DNA from 2 places in the Colwellia sp. RE-S-Sl-9 genome. Region 1 is predicted to be linked to the other one. Evidence: riboswitches for the same ligand, from Rfam matches in the RefSeq annotation. Region 1 holds a riboswitch; the other holds the start of a gene.

Region 1 (6,865 bases):
AGGTCGAGCGGGTCTACTCGAACAATTCATATTTTTATCTGTTTTACTGAACAGATGAATGTGTTCTGCTTCCCCTCTTGTACCTATGTTTAATGATCATTTTAACTTATTGATACATTTTATAAGGAGACAGTATGGGGCAAGTACATTTAATTTTAGGCGGTGCGCGATCGGGCAAAAGCTCGCTTGCAGAGCAGTGCGCCAAAAAAATAAACCTACCTGTTACCTATATAGCTACTGCTCAAGCACTTGATAAAGAGATGGAAAACCGTATTGTACTTCATCAGAAGGACAGACCCACACAATGGAAAACGGTAGAATCACCTCTCTTATTAGCTGCTACGATTGACTCTCTTATTGAACTTATAACAAGTAATACTTCAAATAAGGGCCAATGTATTCTAATTGATTGCCTTACCTTGTGGGTTACTAATTGTTTATGTAATCACGATTTAGCGTATTTCCAACACGAAAAACAGCAATTATTAGCCAGCTTAATTAACAGTCAAAAATATAAAAATCTGCATATTATTTTAGTCAGTAACGAAGTAGGACACGGTATCGTTCCTATGGGCGATTTATCACGTGAATTTGTAGATCAATCAGGCTGGCTACATCAAGCTATTGCTGAAATAGCCAATAAAGTCGACTTTGTTATGGCGGGCCTTCCTTTAACCTTAAAGGGAGATAAGTAATGAAAACCATCATGATACAAGGCACAACGTCTGACGCAGGTAAAAGTACGTTAGTGGCGGGTTTGTGTAGAGCTTTAGTAAATCAAGGAATTAAAGTTGCACCATTTAAGCCACAAAATATGGCGTTAAATAGTGCGGTAACTAAAGACGGTGGCGAAATTGGTCGTGCCCAAGCATTACAAGCAATAGCAGCCAAAGTAGAAGCGCGTATAGATTTTAACCCTATTTTATTAAAGCCCAATAGCGATACTGGCGCCCAAGTTATTGTTCACGGCAAAGCTATTTCTAATATGGAAGCGGGTAAGTACCACGACTATAAAAAAGTAGCCATGCAAGCTGTGCTTAAATCGCACCAACGCCTTGCTAACGAGTACGATGTATTAGTGGTAGAAGGCGCAGGCAGCCCCGCAGAAATTAATTTACGCGCTCATGATTTAGCCAATATGGGATACGCTGAAGCGGTAGACTGTCCCGTAATTATTGTGGCAGATATTGATAAAGGCGGTGTTTTTGCACATCTTGTAGGAACGCTTGAATTATTGTCTGAATCGGAACAAAACAGAGTTAAAGGTTTTATTATCAACCGTTTTAGAGGTGATATTAAACTGCTTGAGTCAGGCTTAACCTGGTTAGAAGAACGCACAGGTAAACCTGTTTTAGGTGTTATGCCTTACTTACATGATTTAGCGTTAGACGCTGAAGATGCCGTTGCATTAAACAATAAAGTTAGCCAAGCCAAAGTTAAGATATTTGTTCCGCTACTACCTCATATGAGTAATCATACCGACTTTGATCCGTTACGCTTACAGCCTAATATTGATCTGCAATACATAAAAATAGGGCAGTCGTTACAAGGTGCTGACTTGATCATTATTCCGGGCAGCAAAAACGTGACTTCAGATCTTCAATTTTTAAAAGAACAAGGTTGGCAGCAAGAAATTAATCAACATTTGCGTTACGGCGGTAAAGTGATGGGGATTTGTGGCGGCTTTCAAATGCTAGGGAAAACGATATTTGATCCCCTACATATAGAATCTCATGTTGAAGAAATAACAGGACTGGGCTTACTTGATTTTACGACCACACTGACTCAAGAAAAAACCTTAACGCAAGTATCTGCTGTGATGAAATTAAATGATGAATCTTGCACATTGCAAGGCTACGAGATCCATTGTGGTGTTTCGACTGGCGAAGCATTAAGTCATCCTCTTTTGCATATTATGCATAACGATAACGCTATCGCAGATGGCTGTATTTCTGAAGACAATCAGATTATAGCCACTTACCTACATGGATTTTTTGATTGCCCAGAACCTACCCAGAAAGTTTTAGACTGGTTAGGGATCACAACTTTAGATCAACCTGTTATTGATATTAACCAACACAGAGAAGTGCAATTAGAGCGCTTAGCCGATGTTTGTGTGGATCACTTAGCACTAGAAAAAATTCAAAAAATTATCGAAGAAGGTGTTAATACTCCAGCTATTTTATAGTTTTTACGTATAAATAAAACTTAACTCTTTACTCATAACACGACAGTACTTACTGCTTATTTAAGTAGTAAGTACTGTTTACCATAATAAATTTAAGGAAAGAGGATGAAAATTCCTCGCTGCCCCCGCAACGGTAAATACATAAAAAATGTATGAGCCCGACCGCTTAAATTTATTTAATAAAGTCGTGAAACACGGCTGCCAAATGATGCGGAGGGCATCATTAACGAGGTAAAACATGAAAGCACTACAAACACATAAAGTTAAACAAACAAACACATTTAAAAAATCAGTTCTTTTACTAGCAATTACAACGGCTATTTCTATGCCTGCTATGGCGGTAGATAAAACCGTAGCTGAAAAAGATTTAGATATTATTACGGTAACGGCATCGCGTACAGCGATGAATATTGATGACTCATTGGCATCTCAAATTGTAATTAATCGTGCTGATATTGATGAAGTTCAACCAAAATCTGTTTTAGACCTTTTATCTACGGTTGCTGGTATTGATTTTTCAACTTCGGGTGGTAGAGGTCAGGCTTCATCTGTGTATATGCGAGGTGCTAATTCTAGTCACACATTAATTCTACTAAACGGTGTTCGTATTAGTTCTGCAACCTTAGGGTCAACTAATATCAATGATCTAGCTCCTGAATTAATTGAACGTATTGAAATCGTTAAAGGTCCTCGTGCTGCTTTATGGGGGTCTGATGCTATTGGTGGTGTTATTCAAATATTCACTCGTAAACTTAATGATGGAGAGCACTTTGTTCGTGCAAGTTTAGGGAGCGAAGGTTACAAAATGTTGAATGCTGGCGTTGGCATCGAACATGGTGATGGCCATACAAGTATCAATATTGATCATGAAGAAAGTAATGGCTTTGATGCTAAAGATGATGCTGAAACGGATGATGATGGTTATAGTTTTGATTCTATCTCTATAAATGGTCAACAAAAGATTACTGACACATTGAGTGTTGATTGGTTGACACAAGTGGATCAAGGCGATACTGAATATGATAGTTCATTTGGTGGCAATGAAAGTGCAATAAGTAATTACGTTTGGAAAATTGGTGCGAATTATCAATGGGACCTTGGTGATATAAAAAATGATACTCAATTTAACATTGGTCAAAATAGAGTGTCAGATATAAGACATGGAAATGGTACAAGTAAAGATGACGGTTCGTCATTTGATTCTAGAAGGAAGCAATATTCAGTAATTAATAGCAGTTTACTTTCTGAAGAATGGCTATTGAATTTAGGCGCTGACTTTTATAGCGAAACATTGAAAGGTGATGCTGAGTTTCCTGTAGACGAACGAGATACAACGGGCGTTTTTGCACATGTAATGTATAGCAAAGACAAATTATCTTATGAATTAGCAACACGTTATGATGATGTAGAAGGGGTTAAATCAGAGGTAACTTATAACTCAAGTATTGGTTATCAAGTGCTAGATAATACTCAAGTGAGTTTATCTGTAGGTACAGGATTTAAAGCACCAACCTTTAATGATTTATATTATCCTCTTCAATTTGGTTTTGTAGGTAATACGGATCTGGTTTCTGAATCATCAAAGAGTTATGAATTAAGTATAAAAAGTTCATTTGATAATTTATCAACTACATTTAATCTCTATAAAACAGATATCGATAATTTAATCGAGTGGACAGGTAAAGATGCAGACAATAACACTACCCCTGTAAATATTAGTGCTGCTGAAATAAAAGGTGCAGAGCTTGGCGTTATTTATAAAGGTTTGGGTGGTCAACATCAGTTTAATGTAAGTTACATTAAGGCCGAAGATGCTTCTACAGGTGAACAATTGGGCCGTAGAGCAAAACAGCAAGCAAATTATAAGTTTAGTAAACAAATGGAAAATACGAACATTTATGCAGATGTTCAATACAAAGGTAAACGCTATGATTACCCTTTTTCTGGTGACGCTGTAGTATTAGATAGCTATTCTTTAGTTAATTTAGGTATTAAATACGCCATATCGGAAAGTGTAAAAGTTACAGCAAAAATTAATAATGCTTTTAATGTGCAATATCAAAACTCTATGACTTATTTTACTCAAGATCGCGTTGTATATTTTGGTGTTACTTATCAAAACTTTTAAGCTGTGAATAAACGGTAGCGTTAAATTAATATAAACAGCGCTCTAAAAACACAACCCCAAAAATATTCTTTTGGGGTTTTTCTTAGTTTATTTCAAATAAACGCTTTACAATCTAAATAAGAATGATTATCATTAAGTTGTTGGTTAGGGATGAGTCCACTACTACTTACTCTAACCGATATTGATAAGCCTGAGTTTATGTTACAGGACGCGTAAACTCAGGCTCTCCCTCTATTATGATGTAGAACTTTTATCTCCGGTTATTAGCTATTCCCCAATAGTTAATAACCTTTTTTTTATTCTTTTTTACTTTATTGAATGACACACATTAAAAAGTTTATCTAATTTATCTTCTGTTGTGATACCAAATCTTAATTTATCTTTTTCGTCGGTTAGGCGAACGTAAACAGCTTGTTGGCATAATAATTCATATATTTTTTCAGCGCTTTTAGTGTTATTAAAGGTTAGGGTCAAAAATAAATCGCTTCCTTTAATTTCGGCTATCACTTCGCTACCAAAGGCTTGCCATAATAGGGCTTCTTGCTTTTTTCGCAATATATGTAGCTGTTGTTTTTGCTGTTGATGCCAATCGGTATCTTTTAGTGCGTGTTGGGCTACAACCTGCGCTGGGCCATTCACTTGCCAAGGCCCTAAATGCTCGTTAAATATATCGCACCAATTTTTATTCGCCACTAAAAAGCCAATACGGATACCCGCTAAACCAAAAAATTTCCCAAAAGAGCGAAATACTAATGTATTGCTGTTTTCAACCTGCGAGCAAATAGAATGATCATCTGTTATTACATCCATAAAAGCTTCATCAACCACTAACAAACCATTAAGCTCTTGCATTAATGTTTGATATTGCATGATTATTTTACGTGTAAATAACTTACCTGTGGGATTATTTGGGTTAATAATAACCAGCACGCTGTTCAGGTAAATAGTATCTATTGGTGGTAACTCATCTAAATAAAAATGTAACTCGTAGCCAGATTTTCTCCATGCTTGAGCATGTTCTTTGTAGCCATATTTGGGTAGGTAAACATGTTGAGAAGTGCTATTTTTTAGCTGCCACAATTCAGGCAGTGCTTTTATTATGGCTTGGCTACCGTTGGTTACGGTTACGTGTTTGCATTGGTAATAATGTTTAGCCGCAGCTAATAACTCGTTATTACTTTGGGGTAAATTTTGCCATATGCTTAATGGAATATTTGGAATAGGGTAGCTGGTTGGTGCAATGCCAGTGGATAGATCAAGCCATTGTTCTGCAGGTATTTTATATTGGTTAGCTATTTGCTGAAGCTGTCCGCCGTGGATAAGCGCCATGAAAAGTTCTCACTCATATTTGAATATTATATGATGTTTAAAAGTAGGTTAACTGTTTGCCATAACAATACGATTAACGTGAGTATTATAGCGGCTCGCTTCACAATTAAGATACTTTTAGGAATATCTTCAACTGTTATATTTTCACCACAACCTAAAGTAACCGATTCAACTATTTTACCATTATATTGCGCTGTGCCACCTAGCTTTTTATTCATCACGGTTGCACCGGCTGCCATAACCCAGCCGCCATTATGGCTTTTGTATGTATTACCTTGTTTATAGGCGTTTGCTAATGCTGTAAGGAATGTATCTTGAATGGCATATAACAAGGTGCATATTTTTGCACTAATAAATCCTAATGCATCATCAAGCCGAGCACTGGCGAAACCAAAAGAGTTAAATTGTAATGTACGATAGCCCCACATTGCATCTAACGTATTGGCAAAACGATGAAAAATAACTAGCGGTGCACCGCCAATAATAAAATAAACTATCGATGCGATAACCGAGTCGTGGCCATTTTCTAACATAGACTCAACCGTTGCTCGCGACATTTCAGTAGGCGTTAGTTCAGCCGTTTCTCTACTAACGAGGTAACCAGTAAAGTACCTTGCTTGTACTAAATTATTTTCTTTTAGCGGTTGGTAAACCTGCATAGCATGTTGATACAAACTGTTTAGGCCAATGGCTAAATAAAGCACGATAGCGTCTAATAATATTTGCCAGTACCAAGTTAAATGATTGAGATATAAACAATAAAGTAACGGAATAGGTAGCACTAAAATAGCCCATGCGAGTGAGCCTAATAATGCCTTTTTTATATTGAAGCGTAATGGCTGTGTTTCGTCTGATTTTTTATCGGTTTGAAAGGTGTTTAAACGTTTTTCGATTTGTTGAGCAAGCCAACCAAAGCCCACTAAGTAATGATACTGACGAGCTTCGCCTAAGTACTTATCAAGTAATAAAGCTAAAATAATTGTTAATGTTAGCGTATAAAAAGGCAGTGTAGAAAACAACCATAAAGTAAGTTCGTTAAATGTCACTTTCTTTCCTTTTTATAGAGCAATTTAGCTTAGGTCGATGGCGTTAAATGAAAACTTGAGGTGTTATGCTCATAAGTTAGTTTGTTAATAGAACCATTTTTAAATAAGTCGTAGGCATTCATATTCGAATTATTACCAATATAACCATAAAAACAACGCAGAGCCTCACCATGA
Region 2 (7,672 bases), 1.6 Mb from region 1:
AAAGCTGACTGAAAAAGACGTGAGCACTAACGTTAACGTAACACCAATTATAGAGATAGTACTGGCACAACAAAGCTTAGCGGCAACTATTTTAAAGGTGCTTACCGGTTGGCAAAGTAGCATTTCAAGTACATTACGTTCTCTCTCGCCAGCACTTGAGTCAATAGCGACGGAAAGGCCCGACATAAAAGCAGCCATTAATACATACAAGCCCAACATTAAAGAAATAAACATAGCATTACTGCTTGGCTGTGCAGTATCTTGATCGTTAATTTTTATAGGTCGTAAAATACGTGGGTCTATCCCTCTAACAATTAACCGCTTGGCACCTATACTTTGTGCATATTGATTAATTTGATTTTTAATTCGTCTGATAGGCGCATTCAATGCTTTTTCACTAAAATCAGCACGTAAATTGATGGTAATAACCCGCCCTTCTTCCATATATTCAGCAAAATTTTCTGGAATAATGAGTTCAATATTACGCTCTGTCCAAAGGTTTTTGATATCTTCTGGTGCGTCGGTTAATGGGTAAATATTATTTTGCTTAAGTTGTTTAATTAACTTAGGTGCGAAACTTTCGCCTGTTACATTTAAATAAACAGGCGGCGTTGCCACCATTTCTTTGATCATGGTTTTTGACAATACTAAAATCATAACAGGTGCGAGCATAGCCATGGTCATGGCAACCATAAGCGCACGCTTATCGCGAAAGGCTTCTTTAAATTCTTTTATTAATAACGCTTTAAACTGAATCATGCGGCAACCCCTTCGTCAGATCCTATTAATTTAACAAAGGCATCTTCTAATAATGCTTCGCCCGCTAAGTCACATAGCTCAGTAGGTGTTCCTTGTGCGGCTAGTTTGCCGTTAGCTACAATAATGACGCGATCACATAAAGCAGCGACTTCTTGCATAACATGAGACGAAAATAATATGCAGTGACCTTTGTCTCTAAACTTAGCTAAGTGATTACGTAAAACACGAGTACTCATTACATCTAAACCACGAGTTGGCTCATCTAAAACAAAGTTTTGTGGTTGGTGAACTAAAGCTTGCGCTAGGGTAACTTTCATTCGCTGACCTTGAGAAAAACCCTGAGTTTTACGGTGTGCGAGTTCTTCCATTTCAAGATCTTTAATAATGTCTTCAATCGCTTGATGTTTAACTGCGCCTTGCAAACCATGAATACTTGCAAAATAATCTATTTGCTCGTAAGCGGTTAGTCGTTCATATAATCCAAATTTATCAGGAAAAATACCTAACTTAGCACGAGCTTCAATAGGTGACTTGGTAACCTGTATCCCATCAATAGTAGCGGAGCCAGAATCCGCTTTTAATAAACCATATAATGTACGTAAACAGGTGGTTTTTCCTGCTCCGTTAGGTCCTAAAATTCCAGTAATTTCGCCATCTTTTGCGGTAAAAGACAAACCGTTTAAGGCGATGACTTGTTTCTTTTTAGCGCCTAAAAAAGATTTATGTAAATCATTAACTTCAATCATAATTATTTCCTTATATGCTGCCGTTTAGGCTTGTCATAAATGACTCAGCAGGTATATCTAACAAACACGTTTGATCCACTTTTTTAGGATCTAAATGTTGTAAAAATTCATTAATCATTGCTACACCACAAGCGGAAGAAGCCACAATATGCGCACTGTTTTTTGAAATAATATGATGGCTATTAGGTAAAGTACTCGCTGACTTTTCGCCATTGCTTGGCGGTGTAACGGGATCTAAATCACCCGACAATATTAAGGTAGGAATATTAGCCACTACGGGCTTGTAAAAAGCTTCATCAACCTGATATTTTGGCCATACATCACAAGCTGTTTTAAAAATAGCGTGGCTACTACCACCATCAAAACTATTGTTGCTGTCTTTAACGCGCATATCATGGGTAATTCTTGGCATATCTTCATTACATACAATATTAAACGTTAGTCCCACGTACATGTTTATAGCACCTTCTCCTGCAGAAATAATTCCTACTAATGGCTGGTAGTTTTCCAGAAAGGCTTGATGAATAATTAAAGGCACTATAGTGCGAGTTTCTGTACTGTAAAGTTGCTTAAATAGCGTATTGATGAATTTTCCTTTACTTAATTTAAAAGGCGTTTTAGTGCCTAATCGAGGATGACTTATAGATAAAGCAACCACTTCGTTAGATAAACGCTTAATAACAGTTTCAAACTCTTCTTTTAAATTAGGGTAGGCTTTATTACAGGTTTCTTCATTAGCGCAATGTTCAAGCAATAAGTTAAATGATCGCTCTGAGCTCAAACCAAATAAACCGATAGGTACTTCAATCGGCCCTACGCTATCTAACACAACACTTTTAATATTTTCGGGAAATAAACGCATATAAGTAAGCGCCGCTCTTGTTCCATAAGAGCCACCATAAAGATTCATTTGCTTGTAACCTAATGCTTCTCTTACTGCATCAAAATCACGGATTGCATTTTCTGAGTTGTATTGGCTTAGCTCGTTAGTTTCTTTTAATTTTGTAATACAATCTAGCGTTTCTTGTTCAGAAAACTCTTCAGGAATCATGCTATATAAATTCCCTTTGGTAGCTTCATCACACAACATGGGTTGAGATAAACCAGTACCTCGTTGATCAATTAAAATAATGTCGCGTGTTTTTCTAATTTCTACAAAGCTTCGACGTATATGTGCTGCTAATTCAACAGCTGCTTGACCTGGCCCCCCGGCAAGAAACATAAGTGGCGCATTATTTTTTGAGCTATCAATCGCTGGTAACACAGCATAATTAATGGAAATATTTTTGCCTTCAGGCTTATTGTAGTTCTCGGGGACATTTAAAGTGCCACATTTTACTTGCGAGCGAATACCATCAATGTGGCAGTTTTCAACAGCAGAGTTTTCTTCATTCGCCAACGCAGCATTAGCTGTAATACTTAACAAAAATGAAAATAGAACGAATCTTGTTTTCTTCATTACTTTCCCTTGTAAAAATTTTAAATTTGGTGTCTATTAAAATAAATTATTTGACTAAAAAATCTCATGAATACTTATATGGATATAACAGTTTATTACCTTAATTCTTTTACTTACAATGGCTCAGGCGGTAACCCAGCAGGTGTTGTATTAAATGCAGATAATCTAACACCGCAGCAAATGCAGTATATTGCCACACAAGTGGGATACTCTGAAACCGCTTTTGTATCAGCGGATGTTGAATGCGACTTTAATGTTCGATTTTTTACTCCGAATCATGAAGTTGATTTTTGTGGACACGCGACTTTAGCAACATTTTCATTATTGTTCGAAAAACAGATCATTGAAGCGCAAGAGTATACTCAACAAACTAAAGCGGGAAAGTTAAAGGTAAAAGTGGCCACTGATACCTTAGTGAATATGGAACAAACACTCCCGCAATATTTAGGTGTAGTTGAAAGCAAAGAAGTAGCTGAGTTATTAAATATTTCTGAAACGTTATTTGCTACGACTAATCTACCTTGTGAAATTATTTCAACGGGCTTAGCTGATGTAATAATACCTGTACCCTTTGGAACTTTAGATTCAATAGTGCCTGATTTAGATAAAATATCGCGTTTTAGTGAAAAATATAATGCGATTGGCATTCACCTGTTTGAGTTATCTCCAGCCCAAAAAAATATCTCAGAAAGTAATTCAAATAGTTTAACAGCCAGCTGTCGAAACTTTGCACCTTTATTTGGTATTCCTGAAGAGTCTGCTACGGGTAGCGCTTGTGGTGCTCTCGCCTGTTATTTAGATAAGTATAAGGTTATAGATGGCCAACACTACACGTTTGAGCAAGGTAGAATAATGGAGTCGCCTTCTTTACTGAAAGCTTCAATCTTTAAACGTGATAGTATAATTACGAAAGTAGAAGTGAGTGGTTTTGCTTATTTATTTGATTGTAAAAAGATAAAATACCCTAGGATCTGTTGATCTATCAAGATTGTTTTTTCAGCCCCCTGAAAGATCAACAAACCTAGTTAAAAGCATAATTAAAATGATGATATAAAGCTTTTTATACGTTTGGCATTAGCTCCAAGATCTGTTCCACCAATACGAGAAATGGATCGTAGATCTATCTTACTTCCTGTATCCGTTGCTTGAATACGAATAGCTACATCGTCTTTAAAACCCCAGAGTAAACTGGTATCAACTGCTTCAATCATTCCTTGCTTAATATCTTTAGCAACAATTTCCCAGCCTAATTTTATCGCCGTATCAATAGCTTTATTAAACGCTTGCTCTGTGTTCAAGATGCTTACAATGGGTTGTAGTTCTGGATAAACTTTTTGTTGTAACGGAGCTAATTTTTCGCTGTCGTATTCTAGTGGATTAGTTCCTTCGCCACGCAAGGCTAAAATGGCTTTAAATTGAGGTAAATTAACCGTGTCAGTACTTACCTGATGTAAAAAAGGTAAAGACTTAGCTTTAGCCGCTTGCATTGATAAACCAACAGCCGGTATAGCTAATAAAATAGCGACTATAGCACTACTTTTAAGCACACGTTGTTGCTTTGTAAAAAACGCAAATAAACCAATTACTATCGCTATTACCAGCACAACAATACTAGCATACCCTGTAAATTGAATGATTTTAAAAGACGTTCCCATGCCCCATAATTGCAAACGATAAGCAATAACGGCAAGAGGAAAACCCAGTAACAAAGGAATAGTTAAAAACTTACAAATAGTTATAATTTTTTTAATGAACATCATGTTGCCTTAAGATCGGTATTAATAGAAGCCCATATATTTAGCAGGCATGTGGATAATTGTACTACGAAGTATATCTAGACCTTAGAATGGCTTACATTATTTCATTGCTCAACTTCGGTTTCAAAAGTGAAAAAATAATATCCACTTAATATTCAAAGCTGTGTTCAAGTACGCTGTAGCGTTGATCATTTATTGATTTTAGGTATGAAATTTTAGCTTAGCTCACTTTTATCAATGTATTTAGTTCTAACGGTTAAATCGTTTTCTTTTCTAACTTGACTAAAGACGGCCATTAAATCTTTTATGCGATTATCTAAATCTTTAATCACGACGTAGCTTATAACTATAACTAAAAAACTTATAATAAAAATAACATCAGCGCTTAACATTAACGAGCTATTCGCTGAATTTTTAATATATCAGTTAGTTTCATTACTGATATATTTAGTTTGTTTTCAACTTGTTTAACTGCTTTATTCTATCTGTTGCTTGTTCGAACCAGTAGCTTGCATCAATACCAAATTTCCCCGTTGCTGACTTTTCCATTGCAACTTTTCGTAGTTTTTCAACTTCAAGTACAGCAGGTTGTTGCATAGCATTGGTAAATATTGATAAAACAAATACTGTTATTTAATTAAAAAATAACTGTGGTAAGATGTCGGCGCTTTTAAGGTGTTTTTTACTCTTATTTATTAGAGGAAAAACTTAAAGGGGAATATGGTGCAAGACATGGTTAGTTTTATTAACAACCACTTAATTCCATAACTGTTCCCGCAACTGTAAAGAGAGTTTAGTGACGGTTAAAATAACATCACTAAACACTTAAGTCAGAACACCTGCCTTAATCGCCTTTAGTGAACGTGCGGGTAACGCGAAAAACTAAGAATATCTCTCATATAATTATGAGTGACTTCTTATGATGTGTCCTTGTATTTCCTAAAATTGTATTCGCTATGTTTTATTCGCTATTATGGTTAAGGCACATATGTCACCCTTTGTTCTACAAGCAAATAATGTTACTTGGTCTGCAAACCCAAAAAAGGTTATTCAAGGTATTCACCTACAAATAAAAGCAAGTGAAACCGTTGCTATCGTTGGCCCCAATGGCGCAGGAAAAACCTCTCTTCTTAAATGTTTATACGGCGAATATTCAGATTATTCTGGTAATATTTATTTGCATGGCAAGCCCCTTAAAAACCTTAATAATAAAGATATAGCCAAAAAAGTCGCTGTGGTTAGCCAACATTCAGAGTCTGCATTCAACTTAACTGTTTTAGATATTGTAGGTATGGGGCTTATCCCTCATAAAGGATTGTTTGACATAAATACAGATGCCGACAAACACAATATTGAACAAGCGTTAATCAAGGTTGATCTGATAAAAAAACAGCATCAATTATTTAGTACTTTATCAGGCGGTGAGCAGCAGCGAGTATTAATTGCTAGAGCTATTGTACAAGCGCCTGATATTTTGATTATGGATGAACCTACGAATCATCTTGATATGTACTATCAGCATCAAATATTAATGTTAGCCAAGTCCCTCAACATAACCTTATTGATCACTATTCATGATCTTAATTTAGCCGCCCAATATTGCGATAGAGTGCTCATGTTAAACAACGGTCAACTTGTAGCAGATGACACACCTGAAAGTGTATTTACCGCCGAAAACTTAACTGATGTATTTAAACTAGAATGCGCTATTGATAAAAACCCTTTCACTCAAAAAACAAGAATTACCTTTGCTGGTATAAACAACCAAGTAAATGACGAATCAAAGTGGCTACAATCATGAAAAATCACTTATTAACAAAAAAGCTACCGTACAAATATTCGCTCTTGTTAATTGTTAGCCTCGTTGTTATCACGTTATTGTCTTCTATTGGGTTTGGTGTTGTTGAATTAAACCATAAAGCAGTATGGCAATGTGTAACTCAAGGGTGTGAAAAAGGTATTTACGATACCATTTTATGGGAAATACGCTTTCCGAGGGTATTGCTTGGTTTTATCGCGGGCTTTGGTTTAGCTTTAGCAGGCGCTTTAATGCAAAACGTGACACGTAACCCACTTGCCGACCCGTATTTATTTGGTATTGTTTCTGGAGCAGGCTTAGGGGCAACTTTAACTCAGTTTTTACCGGTATCAATGCAGCTTGTTTCGTTACCTTTTGCCTCTTTTTTAGGGTCTTTATTAGCGGTTGGACTTATTTTAATTGTGATATATCAAAATAATTGGCGTCGCATTGAGCACTTACTGTTAGCAGGCGTAGCGGTTTCCTTCTTATTAAGTTCTTTAACCACCTTTATTCTTTACAGCGGTGATGCTTTTTCAAGTAACCGCGTTATTTTTTGGCTCATGGGCAGTTTAGCCAGAGCAGACACCAACGCTCTACTGTTGATATCCCCCGTAATTATTATTGCTACGCTTATTGCACTTTTATTAGGACGCCAGCTTGATGCGCTATTACTCAGTGACGACAGCGCTCGCACCTTAGGAGTAAAAGTTGAACGCTTGCGTGTTATTACCCTTATTTTATGTGCTGCAATAACAGCCGTTATTGTGTCTTATTGTGGCGGCATTAGCTTTATTGGTTTGATGATCCCACATATTGTTAGGCCTTTTGTGGGCATTACCAGCGCTAAATTATTTATAGCCGTAGGCTTAGTTGGTGGCTGTTTTTTAGTGTGGGTAGATGTTGTTGCGCGTACGGCATTAGGCGGACAAGAAATACCAATAGGTGTTATTACTTCAGCGATGGGCAGTTTGTTTTTCTTAGCCCTATTACGAAAAATGTAAGCGAGATTTTTTATGGAAATAAAAGCGTTAAATCTTGAATTTGAAAGTAAAATTCAAGATAAAATCAATCAAAAAACCAAACCTGTTGGCTCTTTAGGCTTATTAGAAAGCACGGCTTTACAGCTTGCGCTTATTCAAAGTAATAAAAG

Evidence for each region. A riboswitch is a leader RNA that binds a small molecule or an ion and turns the genes downstream of it on or off. The one in region 1 is predicted to bind cobalamin.
Region 2: it holds a riboswitch for cobalamin, as region 1 does, so the genes downstream of both, ACM9HF_RS09645 (ABC transporter ATP-binding protein) here and ACM9HF_RS16575 (TonB-dependent receptor domain-containing protein) in region 1, are expected to answer to the same signal.

The regions. Positions count from the first base shown of each region.
Region 1 is NZ_CP182631.1:3,817,690-3,824,554, forward strand. Features, by position in the region: gene cobU (bifunctional adenosylcobinamide kinase/adenosylcobinamide-phosphate guanylyltransferase) at 135-695, shown strand; gene ACM9HF_RS16570 (cobyric acid synthase) at 695-2,188, shown strand; cobalamin riboswitch at 2,244-2,372, shown strand; gene ACM9HF_RS16575 (TonB-dependent receptor domain-containing protein) at 2,427-4,316, shown strand; gene cobD (threonine-phosphate decarboxylase CobD) at 4,623-5,645, opposite strand; gene ACM9HF_RS16585 (cobalamin biosynthesis protein CobD/CbiB) at 5,672-6,691, opposite strand; gene ACM9HF_RS16590 (histidine phosphatase family protein) at 6,721-6,865, opposite strand, start outside.
Region 2 is NZ_CP182631.1:2,248,376-2,256,047, forward strand. Features, by position in the region: gene ACM9HF_RS09615 (ABC transporter permease) at 1-759, opposite strand, end outside; gene ACM9HF_RS09620 (ABC transporter ATP-binding protein) at 756-1,505, opposite strand; gene ACM9HF_RS09625 (alpha/beta fold hydrolase) at 1,516-2,964, opposite strand; gene ACM9HF_RS09630 (PhzF family phenazine biosynthesis protein) at 3,031-3,942, shown strand; gene ACM9HF_RS09635 (DUF1499 domain-containing protein) at 4,002-4,724, opposite strand; gene ACM9HF_RS09640 (nitrate- and nitrite sensing domain-containing protein) at 5,169-5,354, opposite strand; cobalamin riboswitch at 5,378-5,582, shown strand; gene ACM9HF_RS09645 (ABC transporter ATP-binding protein) at 5,710-6,522, shown strand; gene ACM9HF_RS09650 (FecCD family ABC transporter permease) at 6,519-7,523, shown strand; gene cobT (nicotinate-nucleotide--dimethylbenzimidazole phosphoribosyltransferase) at 7,536-7,672, shown strand, end outside.